Regions from separate parts of the Stenotrophomonas sp. YJH_SMC_48-3 genome, predicted to be linked through region 2. Evidence: predicted binding sites of a transcription regulator. Region 2 holds the regulator's gene; each other region holds the start of a gene.
What was found. Region 2 encodes FliA, which starts transcription of late flagellar genes. Its sites were predicted from a motif close to TAAAGTTTNNCNNNCNNNGGCCGATAA; they were not measured.

Region 1 (13,709 bases), on a different contig from region 2:
CGCGCGCTCATGGCGTGCTTGCGGCGGGGCTGTGCGGATCGTCTGCTTCGGCGCGACCGAGGCAGGCGATGCCGGCCACGATCAGGACCGCACCGACCAGGTGGTGCAGGGTCAGTGGTTCGTTCAACAGCCACGCCGACAGCAGCAGCACGCTGATCACTTCCAGGTGCGAAGCCGCGAATGCCGGACCGATCGGCGCATGCCGCAGCAGGCTCATCCAGGTGAAGAACGCCCCCACGTAGCCGAGGATGGCGCCGTACACCCACGGCTGCGACAGCACGCGCAGCAGCCACGCCGTGTTGGCCTCCACCGGCAGCGCGGCGTCGCCGGCGTATTTGAAGCACAGCTGGGCCAGTGTGTCGAAGGCCATCAGCAGCGGGAAGCCGATTACATACAGGCGCCTCATGAGCCGGCCCCCACCACCGCCACGCCCGCCGTGACCAGCAGCATGCCGGTCACCCGCAATGGCGTGAGCTTTTCGCGGAACAGGATGCGGCCGGCGATCATCAGCGCGACGATGTTGATCGAGCCAAGCAGCACGCCCTTGGACAATGGAACCAGCGACAGGAACGCAATCCAGGCGACGAACTCAAGCACGTAGCAGGCGATGCCGATCCACAGCCAGGGGCGGCTGAGCATGTGTTTCCAGCGTTGCAGTCCTTCGCCTTCCTGCGGATCGCTGGCGGCGGCCTTGAAGGCGAGCTGGCCACCGGTATCGAGTACCACATTGGCCAGCCACAACAGCGTGGCAAGTGCCCCCATCTCAGGCCACCGCCTTGAGCGCGCCGCTGCGTTCGCCGATCCCGGCGAAGAAGCGCGCGCTGCGGCGGATCACCTCTCGACGTTCGCGGTCGATGGTGATCATGTGGTAACTGTCCTCCAGCACCACCAGTTCCTTTGGGCCGCTGACCCGCGACATCACCAGTTCGGCATTTCCCATGCTGGCCACGTCGTCCTCGCGGGCGTGCATCACCAGGCATGGTGCGGTGACCTGGTGCAGGTGGCGGCGGGTCCAGTTGCTCAGCGCACGCATCTCGGCCAGCGCGTGCCAGGGATTGCCCGGCAGGCCGGCGGCGGCGCTGTCGCCGGACAGCATGGCGGCGCTGACCTGCGCACGGAGGCGCTCGTCGCGAAGGCCGTACGGCGGTTCTTCCATGAACATGCGGTCGCGGCCGATGTTGAAGCGTTTGAACCAAGGCAACAGGAACGAGAGGCGGGCGACGGCGGGAATGTTCCAGCCGTCGTAGCGGAACGTGGCGCCGTACACGCCGACGCCGGACACCCATTCCGGGCGCCGGGCAGCCAGGGCCAGCGACAGCACCGCGCCCATCGACAGGCCACCGACGAACAGCTGGTCGACCTTGCCGCGCAGGCTGGCCGCCGCATCCTCCACGCCCTGGTACCACTGTTCCCAGGTGGTTGCCAGCAGGTCATCCACACTGCCGCAATGGCCGGGCAGCTGCACGCCGTGCACGGTGAAACCGGCGTTGTTCAGCCCTTTGCCCAGCATGCGCATTTCCGCCGGGGTGCCGGTCAGGCCATGGACCAGCAGCACGCCCTGCGGGCCACCGGGGAGGAAGAAGTCGTGCGATTCGGTCACCTGGCGGCTCCGGGACGGCAGTGGGGATGGCAGGATCGCAAGCGCGATTTTCGCCAGCCTTTCAGCGTCCCGGCCGGGTCAGGATGCCTTCAGCAGCGGCAGCGAGATGGCGACCTTCAGTCCACCACCGGGGCGGTTCAGGAAGCTCAGGCGGCCGCCGAAGTGCTCCACCGCCTCATGCGCGATGGCCAGGCCGAGGCCGGTGCCGCTGGCAGCGGTGCCCGGCGCCCGGAAAAAGCGCTCGCCCAGCCGTGGCATCACGTCGTCCGGCACGCCGGGACCGTTGTCTTCCACATACAGTTCGACATCATTGTCGTCCAGCGCATGCACGCCGACGGTGACGGTCGCACCGCGGCCGGCATAGCGCAGCGCATTGTCGATCAGGTTGTCCAGTGCCTCCTGCAGCTGGGCGCCGTTGCCGAGCACGCGCAGAGGGTGGGGACTGCCGAGGTAGCCCAGGTCGATGCCGTCGCGGATCGCTTCGGGCACGCGCATGCCGACCCACTGTGGCACCCGTTCGCACAGGTCCAGTGCCTCCACGGTATCGGGCACGGTCTGCGCCCGGCTCAGCGCCAGCAGCTGGGTGCTGACCCGCGCGGTGCGCTGGTTGAGCCGGCGGATGTGCTGCAGTGCCTCGCGCACCGTGTCCGGGTCGCCATGCGCCAGTGCCTGGTCCACGTGCAGGGCCATGCCGGCCAACGGCGAGCGCAGCTGGTGCGCGGCGTCGGCGATGAAACGGTTCTGCAGGGTGATCATTTCCGCCTGGCGGGCAAACAGATCGTCGATGGTGCTGATCAGCGGCTGGATCTCCTCCGGCACGTCGGCGTCGGAGATCGGCGCCAGTTCGCCGCGGCGCTGTGCCAGGCGGGTCCTCAGCGGGGTCAGGATGCGCAGGCCATGGGTCACCCCGAACCAGACCAGCGCGGCGGTGCCCAGCGCCAGCATGGTCATCAGCGGGATGATGATCATCAGGATCTCTCGCGCGCGCTGGCGTCGTTCGGCCATGCTTTCGGCCACCGTCACCGCCAGCTGGTCCTGCGGATCGTTCATCGCACGCGTGCAGACGGTGGCCATGCGCACCGGCTGGCCGTTGAGAATGCCGTCGTACAGGGTGGGGTCCACGCCGGTGCATTCCTGCGAAGGCGCGTAGGCACTGAAATCCGCATTGCCGCTGAGTGTCCCCTGGCGGCTGCTGTCGACGTTGAAATAGCGATGGCCGTCGGGCTCGTACTCGATCAGGAAGCGCGCCTGCGGTGACAGCTCGCTGGTCACCGGCATGCCGCTCAGCATCTGCGCGAAGGAGTGCGTGTCGTCGATGAGGTTGCGGTCGTGGATGCGGTTGGAGTAGTCCAGCGCAACGTAGTAGGCCAGGATCGTATTGAAAGTGAGCAGGGCCAGCATCGGCAGCGCCAGGAAGGCAAGCAGGCGCCGGCGCAGGCTGGGCGGTCCACTGATCACGGGGCGCTGTCGTCCTGCGCGTCTTCCAGCATGTAGCCCAGCCCGCGCACGGTGCGGATGCCCATGCCGCCGGGCTGCAGCTTGCGGCGCAGGCGGTGCAGGGCGATGTCCAGGCCGTTGTCGGTCAGGTCCTGGCCCCAGTCGCACAGCGCTTCCACCAGCTGCGCGCGCGACACGATGCGCTCGGCGCGAACGGCCAGCGCCGACAGCAGGCCGAACTCGCGTGCGGTCAGTTCAAGTGATTGGTCGTCGATCCAGACGCGGTGCCCGGCCAAGTCCAGGCGCAAGCGGCCGACGCGCAGGTCCGGATTACCATTGCTGGTGACCCGCCGCAGCTGTGCTCGCACGCGGGCTTCGAATTCGTCCAGTGCGAACGGCTTGACCAGGTAGTCATCGGCGCCGAGGTCGAGCACGCGTACCCGCTCGGCCAGGCCGTCACGTGCGGTCACCACCAGCACCGCCAGGCCATCGCCGCGCTGGCGCAGGCGTTGCAGCACGTCGCGGCCATCCAGTTGCGGCAGGCCCAGGTCCAGCACCAGCAGCGCGTACTGCGTCGAGCCCAGTGCAGCATCGGCGTGCGCACCGTTGTCGACGTGGTCGACCACGTGCCCCTGCCGGCGCAGCGAGGCGCACAGGCCGGAGGCGATATCCGGGTCGTCTTCAGCAATCAGAACGCGCATGCGCGGGGCTCCTGTAACGGTCAGGCCCACCGGATGGACGGGTTGGGCCTCTCGGCTGCCGAAGGGTAGCCGCAAACCGGGTGAAGGTGGAGCGCGCCGGCACCTCCCGGCACCGTCGCGCTGTCCCTCCATTCAGTCCTGCAGGCCCGGCTCACCCAGCGCCAGCGGCACCCGCGAACCATCCAGCAGGCCACGGCTGAGCTTGCCATCCTCGATGAACAGCAGTTCGCCGTTCTCGCCGTTCTTGATGCTGCTGTCGATCGCGATTACGCGGTCGCCATGGAAGCTGCTGACGTGCGGCATCGAAGTGTGGCCGACCACGATGCGGGTGAGCTGCAGGCGGTCGAGCACGGCCTGCACACCCGCGGTGTCGAGGCGGCCATCGAAATAGCCGCGGTACCAGATCGGGCTGGTCTTGCCGTCATACAGCGGTGCCGTGGCCGGGTCGGCCTTCACTTCGGCCTTGGGCAGGCCCAGCGAGGCCTGATAGGCCGCGTTGGTGCGTGCCGGGTCCAGCGCCAGCTGCACCGCCTCGGGCGAGATGCCGCCGTGCAGGAACAGGGTATCGCCGATCTTCAGCAGCACCGGACGGGTGCGCAGCCACTGCCCGATCACCGAATCGGCACCATACAGCTGCGGGTAGCTGCGGCCCAGCAGCTGGGCGCTGCGCAGGTACTTCGGGTTGACGTAGCGCAGGTCGTCGTACAGCACCATGGTTTCGTGGTTGCCGAGCACGAAGTGCACGGCGCCACCGGCGGCGGCCGCCTGCTGCTGCAGGCCGTAGAGCAGCCAGAACGCCTCGGTCACCTGCGGGCCGCGGTCGAACACGTCGCCGGCGATGACCAGTGTGTCCTTGCCCAGCGCCCAGCGATCCTCCGCGTCGATCACGTGGTGGGCGCGCAGCAGGCGCACCAGCAGCCCGTACTGGCCATGGATGTCCGACAGCGCGACGATGCGCGGTGCAGCCGGCAGCACGGAAATCGAAGGTGCGTTCGGCGCGGCCACATGTACGGTGTGCTCGTAGCCACAGCGCGGCGCGATATCGGTGCCCGTCGTGTTGATGGCCAGCGTGCGCGACTCGACCTTGTCGTCGCAGATCCACTTGGCCTGCAGCTGGTCGCCCTGGCGGAACACATAGGGGCCATCGGCCTGCACGTGGTCGGCGGGCGCGGCAACCTCGCGGGCCTGCGTGGTTGCTGTGGCGCAGGCCAGCAGCGGCAACAGCAGGGCGGTCAGCAGGGAAGGGCGACAGCGCGACATCGGCGGCATCCAGCGGCGGAAAGATCCGATGCTAACCGGCGCGGGCGTCCGTCGGTGTGCGCGAGTGGGCGGATCAGGCGCCGCGCCGGTCGTCCTTGAGCTTGCGCACGCGGGTGGCGGCGGCCTGCAGCGGCTGACCGTCGCGCCCGCGTGGCTGCATGTAGGGCAGTGGTCGCCGCGTGCTGGATTCGATCAACTGCGAATGGGTTTCACCGGCGCTGAAGCGATGGCGTTCTCCCCACTGGCGCAGCGCGACCAGCAGCGGGAACAGTTCCTGGCCGGCGTGGGTGAGCACGTATTCCTGGTAGGCCGAGCCATCGGAGGCCGGTTGCAGTTGCAGGATGCCGGCCTCGACCAGCCTGCGCAGGCGATCGCTGAGGATGTTGCGCGCCGCGCCGAGGCTGCGCTGGAAGTCGCCGAAGCGGCTGACGCCGTCGAAGGCATCGCGGATCACCAGCAGTGCCCAGCGATCACCGAGCAGGTCGGCGCTGCGGGCAACGGGGCAGGGAATGTTGGCGTGCATGCTGGGGCCTCCGAATGTGGTTGCAGTTTAAAACCAATGGCGATAGCCTGCATCAAGTTTCAAATTGCAACTACATCATGAGCGCATCGATGTCCCGCCCATTGCTGACCCTGCTCGCGGTCGCGGCCGGCGCCAGCGTGGCCAACGTCTATTACGCGCAACCGCTGCTGGATCGGCTGGCACAGGCCTTCGCACTGGACCGTGCCGTGGCGGGCGCAGTGTTGGCGGCAACCCAGGCCGGCAGCGTGCTTGCATTGCTCGGCCTGCTGCCGCTGGCCGATCGCGGTGACCGGCGGCGCCTGCTGCGGCTGCAGCTGGCGGCACTGGTGGCGGCCCTGCTGTGGCTGGCAGCGGCACGCACGACCGGTTGGCTGCTGTCGGCCATGCTGCTGGCCGGACTGCTGGGCACCGCGCTCACCCAGGGCTTGATCGCCTATACGGCAGCGATGGCTCCGGCCGCGCAGCGGGGGCGCGTGGTGGGCGCCGTGCAGGGTGGGGTGTTCATCGGGCTGCTGCTGGCGCGTGTGCTGTCCGGCACGGTGGCGGCCATTGCCGGCTGGCAAGCGGTCTATCTGCTTTCGGCAGCGCTGATGGCGGCCTTGGCCGTACTGCTGTGGCGGCGCCTGCCGGCCGTGCCGATACCCGCAGTGCCGCCGCGCTGGCGCGACCTGATCGGCTCGATGCTGGGCATGCTGCGCCGCGATCGAACGCTGCGCGAGCGCGGGCCGCTGGCATTGCTGCTGTTTGCCGGCCTCAATGTGTTCTGGGCGGCGGCACCCTTGCCGCTGTCGGCACCGCCGCTGCACTGGTCGACCGCAGCCATCGGTGCGCTCGGCCTGGCCGGGGTGGCAGGTGCATTGATGGCGTCGCGGGTCGGGCACTGGATGGACCGTGGTTTCGCGCATCGGGTCAGCCTCGGCGCGCTGTTGTTGATGCTGGTCGCGTGGTGGCCGCTGCTGGGCCTGCCGCGTTCGCTGTCCTTGCTTTTGCTGGGTGTGGTCGTGCTCGACCTCGGCGGCCAGGCACTCCATGTCTCGAACCAGGCATTGTTGCTGCGTGCACCGACAGAACAGCATGGGCGCCTGGTGGCGTTGTACATGTTGTTCTATGCAGTTGGCAGTGGGGCGGGTGCGGCTGCGGGGCCTTGGGTGCAGGCCCGGCATGGCTGGCCAGCAGTGTGCCTGTTGGGCGCCGGCATCGCGCTGCTGGCGCTGCTGTGGTGGGCAGCATGGCGGGTGGTGGCGTTCAACGCATCGGCTGGCGCGCGAACCGGTAGAGTCGACTGTCGGTAGAGTCGACTGTCAGTCGACTGCTCTTCGCCCCGCGTGCGAAAAATCCCGCGCTGCGCGCGACAGTCGACCAGCGGTCGACTCTACCTGTCCTGTCGTCATCGCTGCAGTGCACGCCGCCCCGGGGCTTCCTGCAGGTCCGCGCTGGCCACCACCACGCGGTTGCGGCCGCTGCGCTTGGCCTCGTACATCGCCGCGTCGGCACGTGCCATCAACCGTTCGTAGTCCGGATGACCATCGTGACCGGCCACGCCGATGCTGGCGGTCAGCTCCAGCACCTGGCCATTGGCTAGTGCTACCGGTGATTGTGCGATCTGCCGGCGCAGGCTCTCGGCGATCACCGAGGCCTGTGACTCGCTGGCGGCCACCAGCACCACCACGAATTCTTCGCCGCCATAGCGGAACAGATAGTCGCTGCCCCGCGTGAGTTGGCCGAGCAGGCCGGCCACGTGCTGCAACGCGCGGTCGCCGGCATCGTGGCCGTGGCCGTCGTTGATCGCCTTGAAGTGATCCAGGTCGAGCAGCAGCAGCGAGAACGGCGTGCCGTTGCGCGTGGCCAGCTCGATTTCCCGGCGCAGCACGGTCGGCAGGAACCGGCGGTTGAGCAGGTTGGTCAGTGCATCGCTGCCGGCATCCAGTTCGCCGATGCGCTCGAACAGCAGGGTCATCAGGGTGCGGATGGCGGCCAGATCCTCGCGGATGGCCGGCAGCACCGCCAGCCGCTGCGCCGGGACATCGTTGCTTGCCTGTTGCAGGTTCCCGTCGATGCGGGCCATCAGCTGGCCGACCTGCTGGGTTTCGCTGCTCTCGCCGAAGCTGGGGATGCCCTTGTGGGTGAACCACAGGCCGAATTCCGAGGTCGCCAGGCTGGCGCTTTCGCCGGCCTGCACGTGGCCGGCCAGTGCGTACAGCAGTGCGTTTTCCCAGTCCAGCAGCAGGGCGCGCTGGCGCTCGCGCTCGGTGCTGACGTTCTGCACCAGCGAGAACAACCGGTAGGCCGCATCGGCACGGGTGGATCGTTCGCGCGCATGGGTGTAGGCCAGGGTCATGCCTTCCATGGCGATGTCCATGATCGCGCTGAGGCAGTCGATGGCGGCGAACGCGGTGGCACTGTCGGGTGCGTCGTCGCGCAGGCGCACGAACAGCTCGTGCTTGAGCACGCGCGCGCCGCGGGTGACCAGGTCGACCGGAATGCCGACCCGGGCATGCACATCGCCGATCACCCGTTGCGAGGCCACGGCACTGGCGATCCTGTCGCGATCAGTGGTCAGCAGTTGCACCAGCCAGCGCTGCATGGCCGGCTGCAGGCGCTGCTTGACCTGGTCGTGGGACAGGAAGCGGCGTGCACGCCCGTCCTGCAGCAGCACTTCGTAAAAGCGCTGTGCCAGCACGGCTGGGGCATCGGTGGCAGCGGCCTTGAGCAGCGCGGTGGCGGCAGGGCCAGCCTGTTGCAGGCAGTGCTGCCAGGCCTCGGCCAGCGGCTGGCTGGCATCGTCCAGTTGAGGTGGTTCCACGTCGATCTCTGACTGCGTACGCCAAACCACGGGTATCGGCCGTGGTGGCGTGCGGTTGATGGCGGGTAAGCCGGCCAGTTTAAGCGCGATGCAGGGTTGCACGGTGCGCAAAGCACATCGGCGCCACTGCGGCAATGAGTGAACGCATTTGAGAATCACTCGCATTGATGGGAGAATGCGCCCACGGATCGGGCCGCAGGCGACTGCAGCGACGCTCCGCCTCCCCCTCGTCGTTGCCTCAAGCCCTTTGCCAGAGGCCCCGTTGCCCTGCCAGAAGGTCCAGATCATGTCTCCTGCCGTTGTCCTTTCGCCGCGCCCGCTGGCGCTTGCCGTTGCCGCCCTGCTGGCGGGCAGCGCCCTGACCGCCCAGGCTGAAACCGACGCCACCGATATCGACACGGTGCATGTCACCGCCTCGCAGATTGCCCGCCAGGCGTTGGGCACGTCGACCATCACCGCTGAGGACATCGCCAGGCGCCCGCCGGCCAACGACATCGCCGAACTGCTGCGCACCATGCCGGGCGTCAACCTCACCGGCAACAGCGCCTCGGGCCAGTACGGCAACAACCGCCAGATCGACCTGCGTGGCATGGGCCCGGAAAACACCCTTATCCTGGTCGACGGCAAGCGCGTCGGTGCCCGTGATGCCGTGCGCATGGGGCGCAGCGGCGAGCGCAATACCCGCGGCGATACCAACTGGGTGCCGGCGGAAATGATCGAGCGCATCGAAGTGCTGCGCGGCCCGGCGGCGGCACGCTACGGCTCCGGTGCTTCCGGCGGCGTGGTCAACATCATCACCAAGCGCCCGACCGGCGACCTGACCGGTGCGGTCGACCTGTATGGCCTGGTGCCCGAGCACAGTGCCGAAGGGGGCAGCGAGCGCGTCGGCCTGCAGCTCAGCGGGCCGATGACCGATACCCTGTCGTTCCGCCTGTACGGCAATCTCAACAGGACCGACGCCGATTCGCTGGACCTCAATCGCCGGTACGCGACGAATCCGAACGCAGTGCCGCCAGCTGGCCGCGAGGGCGTCAAGAACCGCGACGTCAACGCGCTGCTGCGCTGGGACGTGACCGCCAACCAGGTGGTGGAGTTCGAAGCCGGCACCAGCCGCCAGGGCAACATCTACGCTGGCGATCGCGCGGTCAGCACCACCGGTACCTCGACCGGTGTCGACCTGGCGGCACTGGCCGAAGGCCAAGCGGAAACCAACCGCATGTACCGCACCACCGGCGCGATCACCCATCGCGGTCGCTGGGGCGACGTGACCTCGCGGTTGACCGCCGCGGTGGAAGCGGTGAACAACTCGCGCATCAACGAAGGTCTGGCCGGTGGCCCGGAAGGCAGCTTCAACGGCACCGACTGGTCGACCTCGCGCCTGCGCAACTACCAGCTGGATGGCGAAGTGAGCTTCCCGACCGCACTGGGCGGCGCAGAGAACATCTGGACGCTCGGCTTTGAATACCTGGACAGCCGCCTGACCGATCCGTATTCGATGAGCCAGTCCAGCAGCAGCGGCGGCGGTATTCCAGGGTTGTCGGCCGACCGTGCGCGGGGCAAGGCCGACGCGCAGACCACGGCGGCGTTCGTGGAAGACAACATCTACCTGGGCGAGCGCTGGATCGTTACCCCGGGCCTGCGCTTCGACCACCACAGCCAGTTCGGCAACAACACCAGCCCCAGCCTCAATGCGCAGTTCCGTATCAACAGCGACTGGGTGGTGAAGGGCGGCATTGCCCGCGCGTTCAAGGCGCCGAACCTGTACCAGTCGAATCCGGACTATCTCTACTACACCCGCGGCAACGGCTGCCCCAATGCGCTGCCGAGCTTGGGCGCTGGTTGCTACATGCGCGGCAACGCAGACCTGAAGGCGGAAACCAGCCTGAACAAGGAACTGGGCATCGAGTGGGCACCGCAGAGCGGCTGGCAGGCGTCGTTGACCTACTTCCACAACGATTACAAGGACAAGATCCAGGCCGGTTACACCCAGATCGGGCTGACCGCCGACACCAAGGGCCGCATCTTCCGCTGGGAGAACGCGCCGAAGGCGATCGTGCAGGGGCTGGAAGGCAACCTGGTCATTCCGCTGCTGGGCGTGCAGGGCGACCGCCTGAAGTGGAGCAACAACTTCACCTACATGGTGGAAAACGAGAACAAGACCACGCACCAGCCGCTGTCGGTGATCCCGAAGTACACGATCAACACCATGCTGGACTGGCAGGCCACCGACAGGCTGTCCATGCTGCTGACCGGCACCTTCTACGGCAAGCAGGAACCGGCCACGACCAACATCAACAACGACCCGCGCTGCACTGGCAGCTGTGATGCATCGATCGCGCTGCAGGATCGTGGCGCGTACAACATCTGGGGCGTGAGCGCGCGCTACAAGGTGACCGAGACGGTCAGCTTCGGTTTCGGAGTGAACAATCTGGCCGACAAGCGCTTGTTCCGCGAGGCCAACAGCAGCGATGCCGGGGCGGCGACCTACAACGAGCCGGGCCGCGCATACTGGGCCAGCCTGCGCTTCGGCTTCTGACCGCAGGCGGTCGTCGGTCTGCAGCCCTCGCCGGGCCACGCCCGGCGAGGGCTCGTGTGGCCTGCAATGTTATAAACATCGTAATAGTCTCTCCCGCCGGCACCGCGTAGCCTGCACCGCATCGCAAAGGAGCTGTTGCCATGGGCCACGACCACGACCATCTGCCATCCCAGATCCGCCACGAGAAACCCCTCTGGTGGGCACTCGGCCTGACCACCACCTTCCTCGTCGTCGAAGTGGTGGGCGCGTTCTGGACCAACAGCCTGGCGCTGCTGTCCGACGCCGCACACATGGCCACCGATGCGCTGGCGCTGATGATCGCGCTGGTCGCGGTGCGGCTGAGCCGGCGCCCGCCGGATGCGCGCCGCACCTACGGCTATGCACGGCTGGAAGCGTTGGGCGCGATGATCAACGGTGCCATGCTGTTCGTGGTCGCCGCCTACATCCTGTGGGAGGCGGTCGGCCGTTTCCGCCAGCCGCAGGAGATCGCCTCCTCCGGCATGCTGGTGATTGCTGCGGCGGGCCTGGTCATCAACCTGATCTCGATGCGCCTGCTGCAGGCGGGCAGTGGCGAGAGCCTCAACGTGAAGGGCGCCTACCTGGAAGTATGGGCCGACATGCTCGGCTCGGTGGCAGTGATTGCGGGCGCATTGTTGATCAAGTGGACCGGATGGAAACCGATCGACCCGATCCTGGCGGTGCTGATCGGCCTGTGGGTGCTGCCGCGTACCTACGTGCTGATGCGTGAGGCGATCAACGTGCTGCTGGAAGGCGTGCCCAAGGGCATGGATGTGGCCAGGGTGCGCGACAGCCTGGCCGGCCACGCCGCAGTCCTGGACGTGCATGACCTGCACGTGTGGGCGCTGGCTTCAAGCACGCCGGCGCTGACCGCGCACATCGTGATGCGCGACGGCACCGACGCCGATGCATTGCGCCGCGAGCTGGGCGGTCGCCTGCATGATGACTTCGGTATCGAGCACGTGACACTGCAGATTGAAGCGGACCATTGTGGCGAAGCCTGTGGCGGGCCGGCGCCGGCCAAGGGCGGCGGACACGAGGGCCACAAGGCCCACGACCATGGCGAGGACGCGCAGGGCCATCGCGGTCACGTGCATCGCTGATCGAAGATGACGCGCGTGCCGGGAGATGCCTGGCGCAGCTATTCGTCCCGTCGCGAGGCGAGCCGATCCGCCAGCCGGGTCGGCTCCGGCAGCCGGTAACCGCGCAGGGTGCGCTGCACCCAGGCCAGCGCGGTATCGGCACTGACCCGATGGCCGCCGGCCACGAACAGCGGCTTGCAGCGCACCTTGCTGCGCAGCACCCAGCCCAGTTGCTCGTCGCCCTCCAGCAGCGGTGTATGCGCACCAGCTTCGGCGCCCGGTTCGACGAACCTTCCCACCAGTTTCGATTTCGCCACGCCGATGCTCGGCAGATCGGTGACCACGCCAAGATGCGCGGCGACGCCAAGCCGGCGCGGATGGCTGATGCCGTGGCCATCGACGAACACCAGATCCGGCGCCTGCGGCAGCAGCGCCAGTGCCGCCAGCAGCGCCGGCAGCTCGCGGAAGCTGAGCAGGCCCGGGATATAGGGCATCAGTGTGGGAACCCGCGCGATCTCCTGCGCCACGGGCTGCAGCGTCTTCGCATCCAGCAGCACCGCCGCGGCGCGGGTGATGGCGCCGTTGTCTTCAAAGCCGACATCCAGCCCGGCCAGCCAGCGCGTGTCGCGGGGCAAGCGGTCCTGGCGCTCCACGCGGCTGGCAAGCTGGATCTGCTGCGCGCGGGCAGCGGCGACGCTGCCTTCCCAGCGTCCGGGGTCGATCACCGTACTCATTGGCCACAGCATCGCATGCGCGGCGCCACGGCCCGGTGAGTGGCGCCCGGGGCTACAATGGCAGCCTGCCTTTCCTCGCGTTGGAGACCCTGCAGTGACCCGTAAACTCGTACTGTTGCGCCATGGCCAGAGCCAGTGGAACCTGGACAACCGCTTCACCGGCTGGGTCGATGTTGACCTGACCGAGCAGGGGCGTCGCGAAGCGGCCGCCGCCGGTCGCCTGATGCGCGAGGAAGGCCTGCAGTTCGACGTCGCCCATACCTCCGTACTGAAGCGCGCCATCCACACCCTGCAGGGTGCGCTGGCCGAGCTGGAGCAGGACTGGCTGCCGGTGAACAAGTCCTGGCGCCTCAATGAGCGCCACTACGGCGGCCTGCAGGGCCTGGACAAGGCCGAGACCGCGGCCAAGCACGGCGAGGAGCAGGTCAAGGTGTGGCGTCGTTCGTACGACATCCCGCCGCCGCCGATGGAACTGGAAGATCCGGGCCACCCGATCCATGACCGCCGTTACGCCGGTCTGGACCGCAACGCGCTGCCGGGCACCGAGTCGCTGGCCACCACCCTGGATCGCGTGCTGCCGTACTGGCACGACGCCATCGCCCCGCAGCTGAAGGACGGCAAGACCGTGCTGGTCACCGCCCACGGCAACTCGCTGCGCGCGCTGTACAAGTACCTCAACAATGTCTCGCGCGAGGAAATCCTCGAGCTGAACATCCCGACCGGCATCCCGCTGCTGTTCGAACTGAACGATGACCTGACCGTGCAGTCGTTCCGCTACCTGGGCGACCCGGAAGCGGCGCGCAAGGCCGCCGAAGCCGTGGCCAACCAAGGCAAGGCGAAATAAAAAGCAGAAGGCCGGCGCAAGCCGGCCTTCGCTTCTGTAGAGCCGAGCCCACGCTCGGCTGCTTTGGGCTTTTGCCGCACGAAGCATGAACCCGGAACGGAGAGCAGTCGCGCATGGCTCGACTCTACAGAAGGACGCTCTGTGACCTTTGGCCGGTCCCCAACCTCACGC
Region 2 (13,709 bases):
CGCTGACGGTGGCGATGCTGGCAGTGAATCTGGCGTTCGGCGTGCTGGCCCGGGCCGCTCCGGCGCTGAATCCGATCCAGCTGGGCCTGCCGGTCTCGTTGCTGCTGGGTCTGTTCCTGCTGGCGCTGCTGGCCGGGGAAATGGGCCCGCCGGTACAGCGCCTGTTCGATGCCGCCTTCCAGGCTGCGGACGCGGTCACACACTGACCTGATCATCACGTTTTACTGCTTGCCATGCCTTTGTTTCTGTAGAGCCGAGCCCATGCTCGGCTGTCTTCGGCAGGAGCGGCAGCCGAGCATGGGCTCGGCTCTACGGGGCGCAATTTCACGTTTTACTGCTTGCCCTTCCCCCGGGTCTGCGCGTTAGAGTGAATGCGCGGCAACCGGGGGGATGCCGCACGTGGCCGCCGCCCTGCGTCGGCCTGCCTCATGCATGCCCCACCGTGGTTTCCGTCGACAGGCAGGTCCGGGAGACTGACGAATGCTGGTAGGCACGTACAACCCGTGGCTGGTCGCAATCTCGCTGCTGGTAGCCGTGATGGCTTCCTACACTGCACTGGCAATGGCCGGGCGCACGATTACCGCGCCCGGCAAGGCCGCGGCCTGGTGGTGGCGCCTCGGTGGTGGCTTCGCCATGGGCCTGGGCATCTGGTCGATGCACTTCATCGGCATGCTCGCCTTCGATCTGCCCATTCCGCTCGGCTACGACCTGCCGATCACCCTGCTCTCGCTGGCCTTGGCGATCGCTTCGTCGGTATTCGCACTGTGGCTGGTCTCGCTGCGTACTCTGCCGCATCCACGGCTGGCCGGCGGTGCCCTGCTGATGGGCACCGGCATCGCCGGCATGCACTACGTCGGCATGGCCGCAATGCGCATGCAGCCAGGCATCGACTACGACCCGGGCTGGCTGCTGCTATCACTGATGGTGGCGGTCGCCGCCTCGTGGACAGCCCTGTATGTTGCGTTCCGCCTGCGTGGGCAGCGCACCCGTATCGGCGACCGCTTGGCCGCGGCGGGGCTGCTCGGCCTGGCGATCGTCGGCATGCACTACACCGGCATGGCCGCTGCTCGCTTTCCGGAGGGCAGCATCTGCGGCGCAGCCGTCGGCGACGGCTTGCAGAGCGAATGGCTGGCCATGCTGGTGGTGGTGCTGTCCGTGGCGATCCTCGCGGTGGTGCTGGTGGTGTCCTGGCTGGACCAGCGGGTGGAGGCGCAGCTGCTGCGACTGCGCAACTCCATGCTGAGCACCTCGTTGACCGATGCGCAGCAGGAACTGACCCAGGCCGCACTGCATGATCCGCTCACCCGCCTGCCCAACCGCCTGCTGCTGCAGCGTCGCATCGTGCAGGCACTGGCCGAGGCCGAGCAGGGCGGCAGCCGTTTCGCCGTGATGTTCATGGACCTGGACGGCTTCAAGCAGGTCAACGATGCCTACGGCCACCAGGCCGGCGATGCACTGCTGGTGGCGGTGGCCGAGCGCACCCGCCAGCTGCTGCGGCCCAACGATATGCTGGCACGACTGGGCGGTGACGAGTTCGTGCTGGTGGTACGCATCGAACACGACGAGGACCTGCCCACCCTCGCCCGGCGCATCCTGCAGGCGGTGGGCAGCGGCCCGTTGCTGCCGGACAACGAACTGCAGGTAACCGCCAGCATCGGCGTGGCAATCTGCCCCGACCACGCTGCCAGCGAACGGCAGCTGATGGCGTTTGCCGATGCGGCGATGTACCAGGCCAAGGAATCCGGACGCAACGCCTTCGTGCTGTTCGCCGACTGGATGAATGACAGCGCCGAACAACAGTTCCGGCTGCTGGCCGACCTGCGCCGGGCCATTGGCAGCGAGCAGCTGTTCCTGCACTACCAGCCCAAGATCCGCGTGGCCACGCAGAAGGTGGCCGGTGCCGAAGCGTTGATCCGCTGGCACCATCCGGAGCATGGCCTGATTCCGCCCGATCGGTTCATCCGCCTGGCCGAGCGCAGCGGCGCGATCAACGAGATCGGGCGCTGGGCGCTGGACCAGGCCTGCCTGCAACTGCGGCGCTGGCACGATGCCGGTCACGAAGGCTGGTCGATGTCGGTGAACCTGTCGCCGGTGCAGTTCAGTTCGCCGCACCTGCTGCAGGATGTGCGCGCGATGATCGAACGCCACAACATCGCTCCGCGCCACCTGGTGCTGGAAATCACCGAAAGCACGGTGATGCGCGATACCGACACCAGCTTGCGCCTGCTGCAGGCGCTGTCGGCGCTGGGCGTAGGCATATCCATCGATGACTTCGGCACTGGCTATTCCAGCCTGCTGTACCTGAAGCGGCTGCCGGCCACCGAGATCAAGATCGACCATGCGTTCGTGCGCGACCTGGAACACAGTGCAGAGGACGTGGTGATCGTCTCGGCGATCGTGGCGCTGGGCCATGCGCTGGACATGGACATCGTCGCCGAAGGCGTGGAAACCACCGCCCAGCGCGCCTACCTGGAGCGCCTGGGCTGCGACTACCTGCAGGGCTACCTGCTCGGCCGCCCGGTCGACGCGGCGCGCTTCATGCAGCTGCACGACCTGCCGCGGCCGCGGGTGGAGCTGGCGCAGAGCCCACCGTCCAGCGACAACTCTCCCCTGTAGAGCCGAGCCTGCGCTCGGCTGCTCTTCGCGCCCGATCCAAACATAGCCGAGCATGGGCTCGGCTCTACAAATAGATCCGCGCCGCGCGTGGATAGGCAACACCCCATCACGGAACAGTTCTTGCACGCACCCCGGCAACCCCTGCCGCAGTGCCCGTGATGTCCGAGAACGAATCCGCCGGCGAAAAGACCGAACAACCGACCGAAAAACGCCTGCGCGACGCCCGCGAACAGGGCAACCTGCCGCGCTCGCGCGAGCTCGGCACGGCCGCCGTGTTCGGCGCCGGCGTGCTGGCGGTGATGGCCATGAGCGGCTCGATCGGCCGCGGCGCCACGGCCTGGATGAAGCAGGCGCTGAGCCCGGAACAGAGCCTGCGGCAGAACCCGAAGGAACTGTTCGGCCACTTCGGCGACCTGCTGATGCAGTTCATGCTGGTGATCGCGCCGCTGGTGCTGGTCTGCCTGCTGGCCAGCTTCGTCGCCCCGCTGGTGATGGGCGGCCTGCGCTGGTCGCAGAAGGCGTTGATGCCCGACATCAACCGCATGAACCCGATGAGCGGGCTCAAGCGCCTGTACGGCCCGGAGGCCATTGCCGAGTTCACCAAATCGCTGCTGCGCGTGGCCTTCGTCGGCGTCGCCGCCGGGCTGGTGGTCTGGACCGGCTTCGACACCCTGCGCGGCCTGATCCACCACCCGCTGGAGACGGCCATCACCGACGGCCTCGGCTTCACCCTGCGCCTGCTGCTGGCCACCGCCGGCGCGATGCTGGTGCTGGCCGCCATCGACGCGCCGTACCAGCGCTGGAACTGGACGCGCAAGCTGAAGATGACCCGGGAAGAGCTGCGCCGGGAAATGAAGGAAAGCGAGGGCAGCCCCGAGGTCAAGGGCCGCATCCGCCAGCTGCAGCAGCAGATGGCCAACCGCCGGATGATGGAAGCGGTACCCACCGCCGACGTGGTGGTGGTCAACCCCACCCACTACGCGGTGGCCCTGAAGTACGAGGGCGGCGCCATGAACGCCCCCACCGTGGTCGCCCTGGGCGTGGACGAGACCGCCCTGCGCATCCGTGAAGTGGCCGACGGCAACAAGGTCGCGATCGTCTCTGCCCCACCTTTGGCACGCGCCTTGTATCGGGAGGGCCAACTCGGAAAGGAAATCCCCGTGAGACTGTATTCGGCCGTCGCCCAGGTCCTGTCCTACGTCTACCAGCTGCGCGCGTGGCGCACTGGCCCGATGCCGGACGCCCCGCACATCCAGGTGGATGAATTCGGCAAGGGAGGCCGCCCGTGAGCGCCCAGCCCTCCACCGGCTTCAACACCCGCCGCGCCCTGGAAATGATCCGCCAGGGTCTTGGCGCGCCGCTGATCGTGCTGGCCCTGCTGGCCATGGTCGTGGTGCCGCTGGCCGCGCCGGTGCTCGATGCGCTGTTCACCTTCAACATTGCCATCTCGCTGATGGTGCTGCTGGCGGTGGTCTACGTGAAGCGCCCGCTGGACTTCACCATCTTCCCGATCGTGCTGCTGATCACCACCATGCTGCGGCTGGCGCTGAACGTGGCCTCCACCCGCGTGATCCTGCTCAACGGCCAGAACGGCCACGATGCCGCGGGCAAGGTCATCGCCGCCTTCGGCGAATTCGTGATCGGCGGCAACTACGCGGTGGGCATCGTGGTGTTCGCGATCCTCACCATCATCAACTTCGTGGTGATCACCAAGGGCGCCGGCCGGGTCTCGGAAGTGACCGCGCGCTTCATCCTCGACGCGATGCCCGGCAAGCAGATGGCGATCGACGCCGACCTCAACGCCGGTTTGCTGACGCGTGAAGAAGCCAAGCTGCGCCGCGAAGAAGTCCGCGAGGAAGCCGACTTCTACGGTGCGATGGACGGTGCCAGCAAGTTCATCCGCGGCGACGCCATCGCCGGCATCCTGATCCTGTTCATCAACATGCTCGGCGGCCTGGCCGTGGGTGTGCTGCAGCATGGCATGCCCTTCGGTGAAGCCGCTGCCACCTACACCCTGCTGTCGATCGGTGACGGCCTGGTGGCCCAGCTGCCGGCGCTGCTGGTCTCCAGTGCGGTGGCGATGCTGGTCACCCGCGCCTCGCGCTCGCAGGACATGGCCCAGGCCATGACCGGCCAGGTGTTCGGCCAGTACCGGGCGCTGGCGATCACCGCCGGCATCATCGGCCTGGTGGGCCTGGTGCCGGGCATGCCCAACGTCGCTTTCCTGACGCTGGCGTCGATCCTCGGCTTCATTGCCTGGAAGCTGTACCGCAAGACCCAGGCCCCGGCCGCCGATGCCGCCGCAACGGGCAAGGACCCGGCGGCGCTCAGCGCCCTCGGCCGCCCGGCCGCGCCGGCGCCCACCGCCGAACTGAGCTGGGACGAACTGCGCCCGGTCGATCCGCTGGGCCTGGAGGTCGGCTACCGGCTGATTCCGCTGGTGGACAGCAACCAGGGCGGCGAACTGATGGCGCGCATCAAGGGCGTGCGCCGCAAGCTGACCCAGGATGTCGGCTTCCTGATTCCATCGGTACACATCCGCGACAACCTGGAACTGCCCGCCAACGGCTACCGCGTGCTGGTGCACGGCGTGCCGGTGGCCACCGCCGAGATCCACCCCGACCGCGAGCTCGCGCTGGACCCGGGCAGCGCGCTGGGCACGCTGGAAGGCATCGCCGGCAAGGACCCCGCCTTCGGCCTCGATGCCACCTGGATCCAACCGCACCAGCGTGCCCAGGCCGAAACGCTGGGCTACACGGTGGTCGACCCGGCCACCGTGGTCGCCACCCACCTTTCGCACCTGATCCGCGAGCACGCACCTGAGTTGCTCGGCCATGAGGAAGTGCAACACCTGCTGGCCAACCTGGCCAAGAGCGCGCCCAAGCTCGTCGAAGATCTGACGCCGAAGGCGCTGCCGCTGTCGGCGGTGGTGCGCGTGCTGCAGAACCTGCTGGTCGAGCGCATTCCGATCCGCCAGCTGCGCAAGATCGCCGAGGCACTGGTCGAACATGCCCCCAGCAGCCAGGACCCGGCCGTGCTGACCGCCGCCGTGCGCACCGCCCTGGGCCGCTTCATCGTGCAGGAGATCGCCGGAATGTCGGCGGAGCTGCCGGTGTTCACCCTCAACCCGCAATTGGAACGTGTCTTGCAGGAGTCCACGCAGGGCAACGGCGCCGCGCTGGAACCCGGACTCGCTGAGCGACTGCACCAGAGCCTGGCCGAATGTGTCAGCAAGCAGGAAGCCCGCAACGAGCCCGCGGTCGTGCTGGTACCTGGCCCGGTGCGCGCCGCGCTGGCACGCCTGGTCCGCCACAGCGTTCCGTCGCTGTCGGTCCTGGCCTACAGCGAGGTGCCGGAGGACAAGCGCCTGAAGCTGGTCGGAACGATCAGCTGACGCCGCCCGCCGACGCGCCAGAAAACAGACACCACCTTCGAACCAACGCAACAGACAGATACCAAGGGGAACCCGCACCGTGCAGACCACCGACCACCCGAGTTCCCCGGCCGCCACTCCGCCGTCTTCGCCTCGTGACCACAGCATGAAAATCAAACGATTCGTCGCCGCCGACATGCGTTCGGCCATGAACCTGGTGCGCAAGGAACATGGTCCTGATGCCGTGATCCTGTCCAACCGCCGGATCGAGGAAGGCATCGAGATCGTCGCCGCCGCCAACTACGATGAAAGCGCCGTGCAGCGTGCGCTGGAAGCCTCGCGCCGCGACGTGGCGCCGCCGCCGGCGCCCAAACCGCGCACCGCCGCCGATGCGGTGATCGCCGCCGTCACCCGCCGTCGCAGCGCCACCCCGGCACCGGAGCCGGTCGCCGCCACCACCTCGGCGGTGGCCGCCCTCGCCCGCGCCGCGGTCGGCGCCACCGGCCGCACCCTGGACAGCGCCGACGAGATCGTGCCGACCCGCGGCAGCACAGGCTTTGCGGCCACCCTCGCGCGTGCCGCCGTCAACCAACCGGCGCTGCCGGAACAGATCTTCGCGCCGTTCGCCGAGGCCATCGTTGCACCGGCCGCCGCCGTGCCGGCCAACCGCGCCCGCTTCCAGATCGATCCGCCGCACGAGGCGCATCACGAAAGCGTGGCGCCGGCCGTGCAGCCGCCGCCGCTGCCGACCGCTGCCGTCGCCGACGCGCAGCCGGCCAGCGCCGCCAGCGAACCGGCGTTGGCCGATGCCATTGTCGAAACCGCGCCGGCCCCCACCCTGGCTGCGGCTCCGGTGCTGACGGTGGTCGCCCAGGACGACGCCGAGATCCGCCAGTTGCGCCAGGAAGTGGCCGGCATGCGCCAGGTGATCGAGCGCGAGATGAACCGCTTCACCGACGAGCGCCTGCGCGGCTGCCCGGTGCGCGCCACCGCGTTGGACCTGATGGACGAATATGGCTTCGATGCCGGCCTGGCCCGCGACGTGGCCATGCAGATCCCGCTGGAGACCGAAGCCCATCGTGGCCGCGGCCTGATGCTGGGGCTGATCTCGCGCAAGCTTCCGATCGCCCCGGTCGACCCGCTGGAAGAAGGCGGCGTGATCGCCCTGGTCGGCCCGACCGGCGCCGGCAAGACCACCACCATCGCCAAGCTGGCCTCGCGATTCGCCGAGAAGCACGCGCCGCGTGACGTCGCCCTGGTCACCACCGATACCGCCCGCATCGGCGCCCGCGAGCAGCTCTACGGCTACGGCCGCCAGCTCGGCATCGCGGTGCACGAGGCCAACAGCGGCACCGACCTGGACCAGCTGCTGGAACGCCTGAAGGACTACAAGCTGGTGCTGATCGACACCGCCGGGCTGGGCCCGCGCGACCGCGCGCTGGCCGCCCAGCTGCAGTGGCTGCGTGCCGCCCGCCAGGTGCGCACCCTGCTGGTGCTGCCGGCCAATACCAGCTTCGGCGACATGGACGAGGTGGTCCGCCGCTTCGGCGCCGCCAACCTGCAGGGTCTGGTGCTGAGCAAGCTGGACGAGACCGGCCGCTTCGGCAACGCCCTGTCTGTGGCCGTGGACCATGCCCTGCCGATCACCTGGGTGACCGATGGCCAGGACGTCCCGGAGGACCTGCACCGGGCCAGTGCAGCCAATCTCGTACTTCGCCTTGAAGATTTGCGCCGAGCGGCCGATATGCCCTGCAACCCGGAGTTGAACCATGCCGTCGCGTGAGTACGCCAAGCTGACCAAGACCTTCCCGCTGTCGGCCACCCGCAGCGAGCCGCTCGGCCCTGTGCGCACCATCGCGGTGACCGGCGGCAAGGGCGGCGTGGGCAAGACCAACGTCTCGGCCAACCTGGCTGTGGCGCTGGCGGGCATGGGCAAGCGCACGCTGCTGCTGGACGCCGACCTGGGCCTGGCCAACATCGACGTGATCCTGGGCTTGAACCCCACCTTTACGCTGGCCGACCTGGTGGCCGGCCGCTGCTCGCTGGACGACGTCATCGTCGAAGGCCCGAACGGCGTGCTGGTGGTCCCGGCCGCGTCCGGTCGCCGCCACATGGCCGAGCTGGCCCCGGCCGAGCACGTCGGCCTGGTGAACGTGTTCTCCGAACTGGAACGCGAACTGGACATCATGGTGGTGGACACCGCCGCCGGCATCACCGATGGCGTGCTGACCTTCTGCCAGGCCGCGCAGGACACCGTGGTGGTGGTCTGTGACGAACCGGCCTCGATCACCGACGCCTACGCACTGATCAAGGTGCTGTCGCGCGAGCGCGGCGTGGACCGCATCCAGGTGGTGGCCAACATGGTGCGCGACCCCAACGAGGGCCGCGTGCTGTACGAAAAGCTGACCCGGGTCTGCGAGAAATTCCTCGCCGATGTCTCGCTGAACTATCTGGGCTGTGTGCCGCAGGATGATTGGCTGCGCCTGTCGGTGCAGCGCCAGCAACCGGTGGTAAAGGCCTACCCGTCCAGCCCAGCCGCGCTGGCGATCACCGAGATCGCGCGCCGCACCGCACGCTGGCAGGCGCCGACCGAACCGCGTGGCGGCGTCGAGTTCTTCCTCGAGCGCATTCTCAAGCAGCGCGGGGTGGCCGCATGAAAGGCGCAGCCCAGTACCGGGAGGTCCAGCGCTCGGCGGCCAACGAGGTCATCTCCCAGCACTCGGACCTGGTGCGGCGCATCGCCCACCACTTGGCCGCACGCCTGCCGGCGAGCGTGGAGGTGGACGACCTGATCCAGGCCGGCATGATGGGGCTGATCGAAGCGTCGCGCAGCTACGACGCCGACCAGGGCGCCTCGTTCGAGACCTACGCCTCGATCCGCATCCGCGGTTCGATGATCGACGAGATCCGCCGTGGCGACTGGGTGCCGCGCTCGGTGCATCGCCGCGCACGCGACGCCGCTGCCACCATCCGCCGCCTGGAACAGAGCACCGGCCGTGCCGCCAGCGCCACCGAAGTGGCCGCCGCGATGGAGATGCCGCTGCCCGAATACCTGCGGCTGATGGAAGACGCCGCGCGTGGCCAGGTGCTGAGCCTGGAGTCACGCATCGAGGACCAGGGCGAGCTGGATACCGTCGCCCAGGGCGGCCCGACGCCGCAGCAGGTGCTGGAGCGCGGCGAGTTCGGCCGCGAGCTGGGCAAGGCCATCGGCCACCTGCCCGAGCGCGAACAGCTGGTGCTCTCGCTCTATTACGAGCAGGAACTGAACCTGAAGGAGATCGGCGCGGTGCTCGGCGTGAGCGAGTCGCGGGTCTGCCAGATCCACGGCCAGGCCGTGCTGCGCCTGCGTGGACGATTGAAGATTTTCGAGGCGGCCGACGCCGGCCTGGAAGAGTGAACATGCCCGAGGCGGCTGCCCCCGGCCACCCGGAATGAACAACAAAGGAACTCTGCTTTGAACAAGAACATGCGCATCCTGATCGTCGACGACTTCTCGACCATGCGTCGCATCGTCAAGAACCTGCTGGGCGATCTTGGCTTCACCAATACCGCCGAAGCCGAGGACGGGCATGCCGCGCTGTCGCTGCTGCAGAGCCAGTCGTTCGATTTCGTCGTCACCGACTGGAACATGCCGGTGATGACCGGCATCGAGCTGCTCAAGGCGATCCGCGCCGATGCCAAGCTGAAGACCCTGCCAGTGCTGATGGTCACTGCCGAAGCCAAGCGCGAACAGATCATCGAAGCCGCCCAGAACGGCGTGAACGGCTACATCATCAAGCCCTTCACCGCGCAGACGCTGGAAGAGAAGCTCGGCAAGATCTTCGAACGCCTGGCGGCCAGCGCCTGATGGATACCACGGTCGACAAGAACGCCCTGGCCCTGCGCCTGCAGGAAGCCCTGGACGCACTGGAGTCCGGTGACGAAGCTGCCTGGCGGCAACGCATCGACGGACTGGTCGCGCTGCGCACGCAGCCGATGATGAGCGGCCTGTCGCGGCTGGCCCGCGAGCTGGGACAGGCGCTGGGTGAACTGCCGACCGTGCCCAGCGAGGCCGGTGAGCTGGATGACGCCTGCGCGCGCCTGGACCACGTGGTGGCGATGACCGAACAGGCCACCCACCGTACCCTGGACCTGGCCGAGGAATGCCGCAGCCTGACCGAACAGCTGCGTGCCGAAGGCCTGCAGCCAGGCCAGGACGCGCAGCTCGAGCGCATCCGCCACAACCTGACCGAGATCGCCCTGACCCAGAGCTACCAGGACCTGACCGGGCAGATCATCCGTCGCGTGGTCGGCATCGTCCGCCGCGTGCACGAGGGCTTCGGCGCACTCGGCCTGCCGCCGGAACAGCATCGCACCGACCCGGCACTGGCCGGGCCGGCACTGAAGGGACTGGACCGCCACGCGGTCTCGCAGAACGACGCCGACGACCTGTTGTCGGATCTGGGGCTGTAAGCATGAGCGCGGTATCCGACGACATCACTGCCGATTTCATCATCGAGGCGCAGGAGATCCTGGACCGCCTCGGCGAACAGCTGGTGTCGCTGGAGCAGGCACCGCAGGACAGCGACCAGCTCAATGCGGTGTTCCGCGGCTACCACACGCTCAAGGGCGGCGCCGGCTTCCTCGGCGTCACTGCCATGGTCGAGCTGTGCCACGCCGCTGAGGAGGCGCTGGGCGCGGCGCGCGCCGGCCAGGCCGTGCTGCAGGCCCACCACTTCGACGCGGCCCAGCAATCACTGGATTACCTGCAGTCGATGCTGGACGCCGTGTCGTCCGGCACCGAGCCGGGCTATGCGCCGCCGGACCTGATCGCCCAGTTCGACGTGCACGGGGGTGCCGTGGCTGCGCCCGCCGCCGCCGCAGCACCCGCCGCGGGGGGCAGCGACCTGATCACCGACGACGAATTCGAGGCGCTGCTCGACCAGCTGCACGGTGGCAATGCTCCGACTGCGATCGCGCCGGCAAAAAAAGCCGACGACGGCCTGATCAGCGAGGACGAGTTCGAAGCCCTGCTCGACCAGTTGCACGGTGGCGCCGCACCGGGTGCCAAGCCTGCTGCAGTCCTGGCACCGGCGCCGGCGCCCGCGCCGCGCCCGGTCGCTGCACCGGCACCCGTGGCCAAGCCGGCGGCCAAGCCGCTGGCCGAGGCCGAACACACGGTGCGCGTTGATACCAAACGCCTGGACGCGATCGTCAACCTGATCGGCGAACTGGTGCTGTCGCGCAATCGGCTCAAGACCCTGCGTGCACGCCTGCGCGATGAAGAGCTGGACCGCGCCGTGTCGACGCTGGATATCGCCACCGCGCGCCTGCAATCGGCGGTGATGCGCACCCGCATGCAGCCGGTGGGCAAGGTGTTCTCGCGGTTCCCCAAGGTCGCCCGCGACGTTGCCCGCTCGCTGAAGAAGGAAGTGGACCTGGAGCTGATCGGTGCCGAGACCGAGCTCGACCGCAACCTGGTCGAGGCCCTGGCCGACCCGCTGGTGCACCTGGTCCGCAACGCCATCGACCATGGCGTGGAAATGCCCGACCTGCGCGAAGCACAAGGCAAGCCGCGGATGGGCCATGTACGCCTGTCGGCGCAGCAGGAAGGCGACTACGTCAGCATCGAGGTGCAGGACGATGGCGCCGGCATCGACCCGGAGAAGCTGCGCGCCAAGGCGCGTGAGAAAGGCCTGATCGATCCGGAGGCCGCTGCCCGCCTGAGCAGCGAGGAGTGCCTGCACCTGGTGTTCCTGCCGGGCTTCTCGACCAAGCAGCAGGTCACCGACATCTCCGGCCGTGGCGTAGGCATGGACGTGGTGCAGTCGCGCATCCGCGAACTGAGCGGCCAGATCCAGATCCAGTCGGAACTGGGTCGTGGCAGCCGCTTCCTGATCCGCGTGCCGCTCACCCTGGCGATCCTGCCGACCCTGCTGGTGCAGGCCGGCGAGGACGTCTACGCACTACCCCTGGCACGCGTGATGGAAGTGCTGCACGCGCCGCGCACCTCGCTGGGCTGGTTCGATGGCCGCGCCGTGCTTGATCGCCGCTCGCACACCCTGCCGCTGGTCGACCTGCGCCAGTGGCTGGATGTGACACCGGCCGCGTCAACCCTGCTGACCATCGTGGTGCTGCAGGCCGGCGAAGCCCGCTTCGGGCTGGTCGTGGACCAGGTGCGCGGGCGTGAGGAAGTGGTCATCAAGCCACTGCCGAAGGCCCTGCGCGGCCTGCGCGGTTATGCCGGTGCAACCTTGATCGGCGATGGTCGCATGGCCCTGATCCTGGACGTGGACGGGCTGCGTTGAACCCCGCCAGGGCCATGCCCGGCGACCCGAAAAACTGTGACTACCGTCTGTACGCGATCTACCGGTGTCTCAAGTCCCATTCATACACGCCGATACCGGAACCATGGATAGACTCAGCCTCATTGGACTCTTTCTCGCCCTGGCCTCGCTGGTCGGCGGCAGCATCCTCAAGGGCGCCGGCCTGGCGTCGTTGTGGTCGCCTGCGGCGTTCGTGATCGTCATCGTCGGCACCGTCGCCGCGATCCTGCTGCATACCTCGCCGGCGGTGTTCAAGCATGCGTTCAAGATCGTGCGCTGGGTCGTACGCCCGCCACACAGTGATCGCCGCGAACTGATCCAGCAGATCGTCGAGTGGAGCAACATCGCCCGCCGCCAGGGCCTGCTGGGTCTGGAATCGCAGGTGGAAGCGCAGCAGGACCCGTTCCTGCGCAAGGGCCTGCAGCTTCTGGTGGACGGCGTCGAGCCCGAATCGATGCGGCACATGCTGGAAATCGAACTGGGCAGCCAGGAACACCAGGACCAGGCCGGCGCCAAGGTCTTCGAAGCGATGGGCATCTACGCCCCGACCCTCGGCATCATCGGCGCCGTGCTCGGCCTGATCGCGGTGATGAAGAACCTGGCCGACCCGAGCAAGCTCGGCCACGGCATCGCCGCCGCGTTCACCGCCACCATCTACGGCATCGCCTCGGCCAACCTGCTGTTCCTGCCGGTGGCTGCCAAGCTCAAGAGTGTGATCTCGCACAACACCCGCGACCGCGAAATGGTCATTGAAGGGCTGATCTCGATCGCCCAGGGCGAGAACCCGCGCAACATCGAAACCAACCTTTCCGGCTTCCTGCACTGACATGGCCCGCCGCAAGCACCACGAAGAGCACGCCAACCATGAAGCATGGGCGATCCCCTATGCCGACCTGATGACGCTGCTGCTCGCCTTCTTCGTGGTCATGTACGCGATCTCCTCGGTCAACGAGGGCAAGTACCGGATCATGGCCGACGCGCTCACCGATGCCTTCGGTGGCGCACCGCGCACCATCAACCCGGTGCAGGTGGGGAACAAGCAGGTGCAGGGTGGCGGCTGGGACAGCCCTTCGGTGATCAAGTCCGGCACCAAGATCGGCCCCTCCGCGCCGGCGCCGTCGCACGACCCGACCCTGCTGCCGTCGATGGCCTCGCAGATGCGCATGCCGGTCTCCGTGCACAACCAGGAACAGATCGCCCGTGCCGAGCGCCAGCTCAACAGCATCGCCGACCGCCTCACCGCTGCATTGGCGCCGCTGATCGACCGCGGCATGATCAGCGTGCGCCGCACCGAGTTGTGGATTGAAGTGGAGATCAACAGCGACATCCTGTTCCCCACCGGCTCGGCCGCGCTGGACGTGCATGCACGGCAGACGCTGGCCAGCCTCGCCGAGGTGCTGCGTGACGTGCCCAAC
Region 3 (4,389 bases), on a different contig from region 2:
GCGATCTCACCGGCGGCCGAGCTGATCGCGCGGCTGGACTGCTTGATGCGGGTGACGATCTCGCTCAGCTGCGCGGCCGTGGCGTTGGCATCGTCGCGCATACGGGCGAACACGCCCTGGTAGTCGCCGTGCATGCGCACGGTCAGGTCACCCTGCGACAGTGCGGCGAGCAGGCCGGAGATCTGTTCGATGCTGCCGGCGTTGGCGTCCAGCAGGCCGTTGATCTGCTGGGCCAGCTGCAGGAAGAAGCCTTCCTTGTCGGTAGCATCGATGCGGCCGGACAGGTCGCCGGCGGCGGCCTGGGCGATCACGCGGGCCACTTCCGCTTCAACCTGCGCTTCCTGGGTACGGTCGCGCCATTCCACCACGTAGCCGACAGTGTCACCGTCCTCATTGCGGATGGTCGAGACGACCTGGGCAAACTGGGCGTCGCCATACTGCATCGGGCGGCGGGCGACACCGTGCGCCTTCAGGTTGCCCAGCAGGGTCTGGTCCATTTCGCCACGGTGCTCAAGCACGGTGACCGGCTTGCCGATCAGCGAGGCCTGGGCATCGAAGTCCGGCAGGTCGCGGCGCACGTCGTCCTGGTACTGGCTCAGGGTCTGCTGCAGGGCGCGATTGGTGTAAACGATGTTGTTGCTGGTATCAGTCAGGTACACGCCGGTGGAGCTGTAATCCAGCGCGGTGCGGATGCGCAGGTTCTCTCGGGCGACCGCCTGGTCGGTCTCGATGCGTTCGCGCAGGTCGCGCTGCATGCGCTGCATGGCCTGCATCAGTTCGCCTACCTCGTCCTGGCGGCTGACGTCGATATGGCCATCGAGCTTGCCACCGGCGACGTCGTTGGCGACCGAGACGGCGCCGCGCACGCTGCCGACCAGTGCGCGGGCGAACAGCCAGACCAGCACCAGGCCGAGCGCAGCGCCACCCAGCAGGGCGATCACGGTCAGCACGGCCGAGGCGGAATAGGTGGACGCGGCCTGTTCGCGCGAGGCGCGGGCCAGGCGGTTGTCTTCGGCGATCAGCGCTTCCAGTGCCGAGGCGGCCTTGCGGTGCTTGGTGCGGGTTTCGCCGACGAAGGTATCGATGGCATCGTCCGGCAGGTCCAGCTCCAGCATCTCGGTGACACTGTCATAGGAGGCCAGGGCGTCCTTCCACTCCTTGGCGAAGGTGTCGAACAGCTTCTTCTGCTGCGCGTTGTCGACCAGCTTCGGGTACTCCTTGATCGACTTGTCCATGCTCGCGCGCAGCTCGACGCCCTGCTTGCGCGCATCGGACTTGACGTCGTCGCTGGCCCGGATCAGTTGCTGGTAGGCGGCATTGCGGTATTCGCCCAGCATGCCGCGCATCTCGCCGGCGAGGCGGATGCTCTCCATGCGTGAACCGGCCAGCTCGGTGGTGACGTTGTTCAGCGAATGCAGGCCGCGATAGGCGACGATGCCCTGCAACAGCATCACCAGCAGGAGGACGCCGAAAGTCAGCAGCAGCTTCGGCATCAGTTTCAGGTTGTTGATCCACGGCATGGGCGTTGCGAGCTCCTAAGGCAGACGCGCCCGGGCATCGGGCCCGGTTGCAGCAGAAACCACGCCGGCACCAGCACCGGCGTGGTCCGACGGACAGCGGATTACTTGATGTTGGCCAGCTTCAGGCCAGCCGGCGAGCTGACTTCGATTTCCGCGCGCGAGGCGTCACGCTGGATCTTGCCGATCACGCACACGGTCTTGCCTTCCAGGGTTTCCAGCGGGAAGGAGAACTTGCTGCGGTTCTCGCCGGCGATGCGGGCCGAGAAGGTGTGGCGCGGGAAGGCGCCGCCCATGTAAAGGAAGGTCGGCTGGCCTTCGGAACCTTCTGCGTAGCGGGCCTTTTCGACCTTGCCGCAGACCATGCCGTCCTTGCCGACCGAGCGCGGTGCCAGTTCCGGCGGGATCATGTCGGCCGACTGGGCGAACGCGGAGGAGGCGGTGGTGGCCAGGACAGCGGCCGAAACGAACGCAAGCAGGGACTTCATCGAGGTATATCTCCGGGGATGGTGATGGTCGTTCCGGTTCCGCGCGCTCCTGCGCGACCGGCTTCTGTCCCCCTATCGGCACTGCCGGGGAGAACTGAAGGGTTTTGTGACCGGAACGTGAAGCAGGTCCGCTCGATCAGGCAGCAGCGTCTTCGGCAAGGGCGTTCTGCCCCATGTCGGCGCTGTCGAGCAGGGTCTCGATGTCCAGCAGGATCAGCATGCGGTCGTCGTGGGTGCCGATGCCGGAGATGAAGCGGGTGTCGACGGCAGCGCCGAATTCCGGGGTCGGACGGATCTGCTCGGCCGACAGCGGGATGACGTCCGAGACGCTGTCGACCACGATGCCGACCACGCGGTCTTCGACGTTCAGCACGATCATCACGGTGAAGGCGTCGTAGCGGGCATTGTCCAGGCGCAGCTTCAGGCGCAGGTCGATGACCGGCACGATGGTGCCGCGCAGGTTGATCACGCCCTTGATGTAGTCCGGTGCATCCGGCACCCGGGTGACGGCGTCGTAGCCGCGGATTTCCTGCACCTTGAGGATGTCCACGCCGTAGTGCTCGTCACCAAGGGTGAAGCTGAGGAATTCGCCACCGGCGCTGGCGGCGGAGTTGGTCTTGTCGTTCATCGAGGGGTCCTGGTTCTGCCGGAAGTCCCGGTGTCAGGCTCGATATCGGCCCCTCCGGGGGGGACTTTAGGCGCCGGCTCGGAGGCATCCGCGCACGGCGTGGGTCTGCCGAGGATCGGTAGTGCCGGCCGCTGGCCGGCAACGGCAATATGCGGGTTGCCGGCCAGCGGCCGGCACTACCCATCGAACGCGCCCTACAGCTCGCCGTTGCGGCGTGCCTTGCGCTGGCGGTCGATGCGGAAGATGTAGCGCTGGATGGCGCTGTCGGCGCCGCGCGGCAGGGTGTCAAAGCGCATGCCCACCCGCTTGATCTCGATCCCGTTGGGTTGGCGCTGCGGCAACAGGTTGCAGACAACCAGCCCGATCTCCAGGTCCGGGCCGTCGGGCAACGACAGCACCGCCGGGTAGCGCTTCTGCAGGCTGAACACTGCGCAATCGGTTGGCACGGCGACCGCCAGGCCGCCGCCACTGATGTCCACCACCCGCATCGACAGGGCGTCGGCGCGGCTCTCGCCGGCGGGGATCCGCAGTTGGGGCGAATCAGTGACGGGGGTTTCCAGCCGGTACATCTCACGGCGTTGCAGATGCACCAGTTCGTCCGGAAGGGGGGCGCGGAAGGCAACGTGCCCATCGTTGTCCACGCGCTCCAGCGCGTGCAGGCGGAACCGCACGAGGACACGCTCGAGCTGGGCGAAGCACAGCAGATGGTCGGCCTGTTCGGCGGCGCGGTTGGAAGCCTCCTGCAGGCTGCCATCGAGCAGCAGGTAGTCTTCATCCTCTTCGAGTTCGAGCAGTGCGGTCGGGAACGACCGGTCGCGGCCGTCGATATGGGCATTGATCAGTGATCGCTGGTCGATCAGCGAGCGCAGCAGCTGGCGCAACTGGCGCGGGTTGCGGACCAGGAAACGTTCGTCGGCGGCATCAGCCGCGTGGACATCATGCACTGCAGTGTCGTTGCCGTCGGACATGGAATCTACGGTCAGGGGCGGGCGCCAGCACGCGTTGGCGCGAGGCTCGATGGGGATATCGGCCTCTGCACCGGATTATGAAGTGGGATTTGCATCACTTTCCATGCGTAAGGGGCCAGACCCCTCTCCCGAGGGAGAAGGGTCCGACCCTGGCGACATCAGAACTCCTGCCAGTCGCCGTCTGCAGCCAGCGCCGACTGGGCTGTCCCGGTGCGCAGCGTACGTGCCGGGGCCGCCTTCACGGCCGGTGCGGCAGCTGCGACCTGGCGCGGTACCGGCGCCGCCAGCGGACGCGCCGGAATGGCCGTCGTGCCCTGCGATGCCAGCCGGAAGCGGGCCACGGCTTCGCCCAGCTGCACGGCCTGGTCTTCCATTGCACGCGCGGCGGCGGTGGCTTCCTCCACCAGCGCAGCGTTCTGCTGGGTGGTTTCGTCCATCTGCACCACGGTCTGGTTGACCTGCTCGATGCCGGCGCTCTGTTCCTGCGATGCGGCGGAGATCTCGGCCATGATGTCGGTCACGCGCTGCACCGAGGCGACGATCTCGCCCATCGTGCTGCCGGCCTGGTGCACCAGGCTGGAGCCTTCGGCGACCTTGCCCACCGAGTCGTCGATCAGGCCCTTGATTTCCTTGGCGGCGGCGGCCGAGCGCTGGGCGAGGGTACGCACTTCGCTGGCAACCACGGCGAAGCCACGGCCCTGTTCGCCGGCACGGGCGGCTTCCACCGCGGCGTTCAGTGCCAGGATGTTGGTCTGGAACGCGATGCCGTCGATGACGCTGATGATCTC

Region 1: a site for FliA is predicted at 8,357-8,383, ahead of AC5P65_RS11690 (GGDEF domain-containing protein). Genes of this name have one in related genera too.
Region 3: a site for FliA is predicted at 2,676-2,702, ahead of AC5P65_RS20465 (chemotaxis protein CheW). Genes of this name have one in related genera too.

What each region holds. Positions count from the first base shown of each region.
Region 1 is NZ_JCAFSQ010000006.1:150,971-164,679, reverse strand. Features, by position in the region: gene AC5P65_RS11730 (DMT family transporter) at 8-406, opposite strand; gene AC5P65_RS11725 (EamA family transporter) at 403-762, opposite strand; gene AC5P65_RS11720 (alpha/beta hydrolase) at 764-1,600, opposite strand; gene AC5P65_RS11715 (sensor histidine kinase) at 1,679-3,058, opposite strand; gene AC5P65_RS11710 (response regulator) at 3,055-3,738, opposite strand; gene AC5P65_RS11705 (metallophosphoesterase) at 3,871-4,998, opposite strand; gene AC5P65_RS11700 (winged helix-turn-helix transcriptional regulator) at 5,072-5,521, opposite strand; gene AC5P65_RS11695 (MFS transporter) at 5,611-6,813, shown strand; gene AC5P65_RS11690 (GGDEF domain-containing protein) at 6,909-8,324, opposite strand; gene AC5P65_RS11685 (TonB-dependent siderophore receptor) at 8,611-10,860, shown strand; gene AC5P65_RS11680 (cation diffusion facilitator family transporter) at 11,001-11,981, shown strand; gene nfi (deoxyribonuclease V) at 12,020-12,694, opposite strand; gene gpmA (2,3-diphosphoglycerate-dependent phosphoglycerate mutase) at 12,789-13,538, shown strand.
Region 2 is NZ_JCAFSQ010000005.1:7,195-20,903, reverse strand. Features, by position in the region: gene fliR (flagellar biosynthetic protein FliR) at 1-206, shown strand, start outside; gene AC5P65_RS09325 (putative bifunctional diguanylate cyclase/phosphodiesterase) at 481-2,616, shown strand; gene flhB (flagellar biosynthesis protein FlhB) at 2,775-3,905, shown strand; gene flhA (flagellar biosynthesis protein FlhA) at 3,950-6,010, shown strand; gene flhF (flagellar biosynthesis GTPase FlhF) at 6,156-7,772, shown strand; gene AC5P65_RS09305 (MinD/ParA family ATP-binding protein) at 7,759-8,646, shown strand; gene AC5P65_RS09300 (RNA polymerase sigma factor FliA) at 8,643-9,386, shown strand; gene cheY (chemotaxis response regulator CheY) at 9,444-9,836, shown strand; gene AC5P65_RS09290 (protein phosphatase CheZ) at 9,836-10,441, shown strand; gene AC5P65_RS09285 (chemotaxis protein CheA) at 10,444-12,276, shown strand; gene AC5P65_RS09280 (flagellar motor protein) at 12,380-13,120, shown strand; gene motD (flagellar motor protein MotD) at 13,122-13,709, shown strand, end outside.
Region 3 is NZ_JCAFSQ010000023.1:233-4,621, forward strand. Features, by position in the region: partial or broken gene AC5P65_RS20455 (methyl-accepting chemotaxis protein) at 1-1,520, opposite strand, end outside; gene AC5P65_RS20460 (hypothetical protein) at 1,622-2,005, opposite strand; gene AC5P65_RS20465 (chemotaxis protein CheW) at 2,142-2,633, opposite strand; gene AC5P65_RS20470 (flagellar brake protein) at 2,828-3,601, opposite strand; partial or broken gene AC5P65_RS20475 (methyl-accepting chemotaxis protein) at 3,760-4,389, opposite strand, start outside.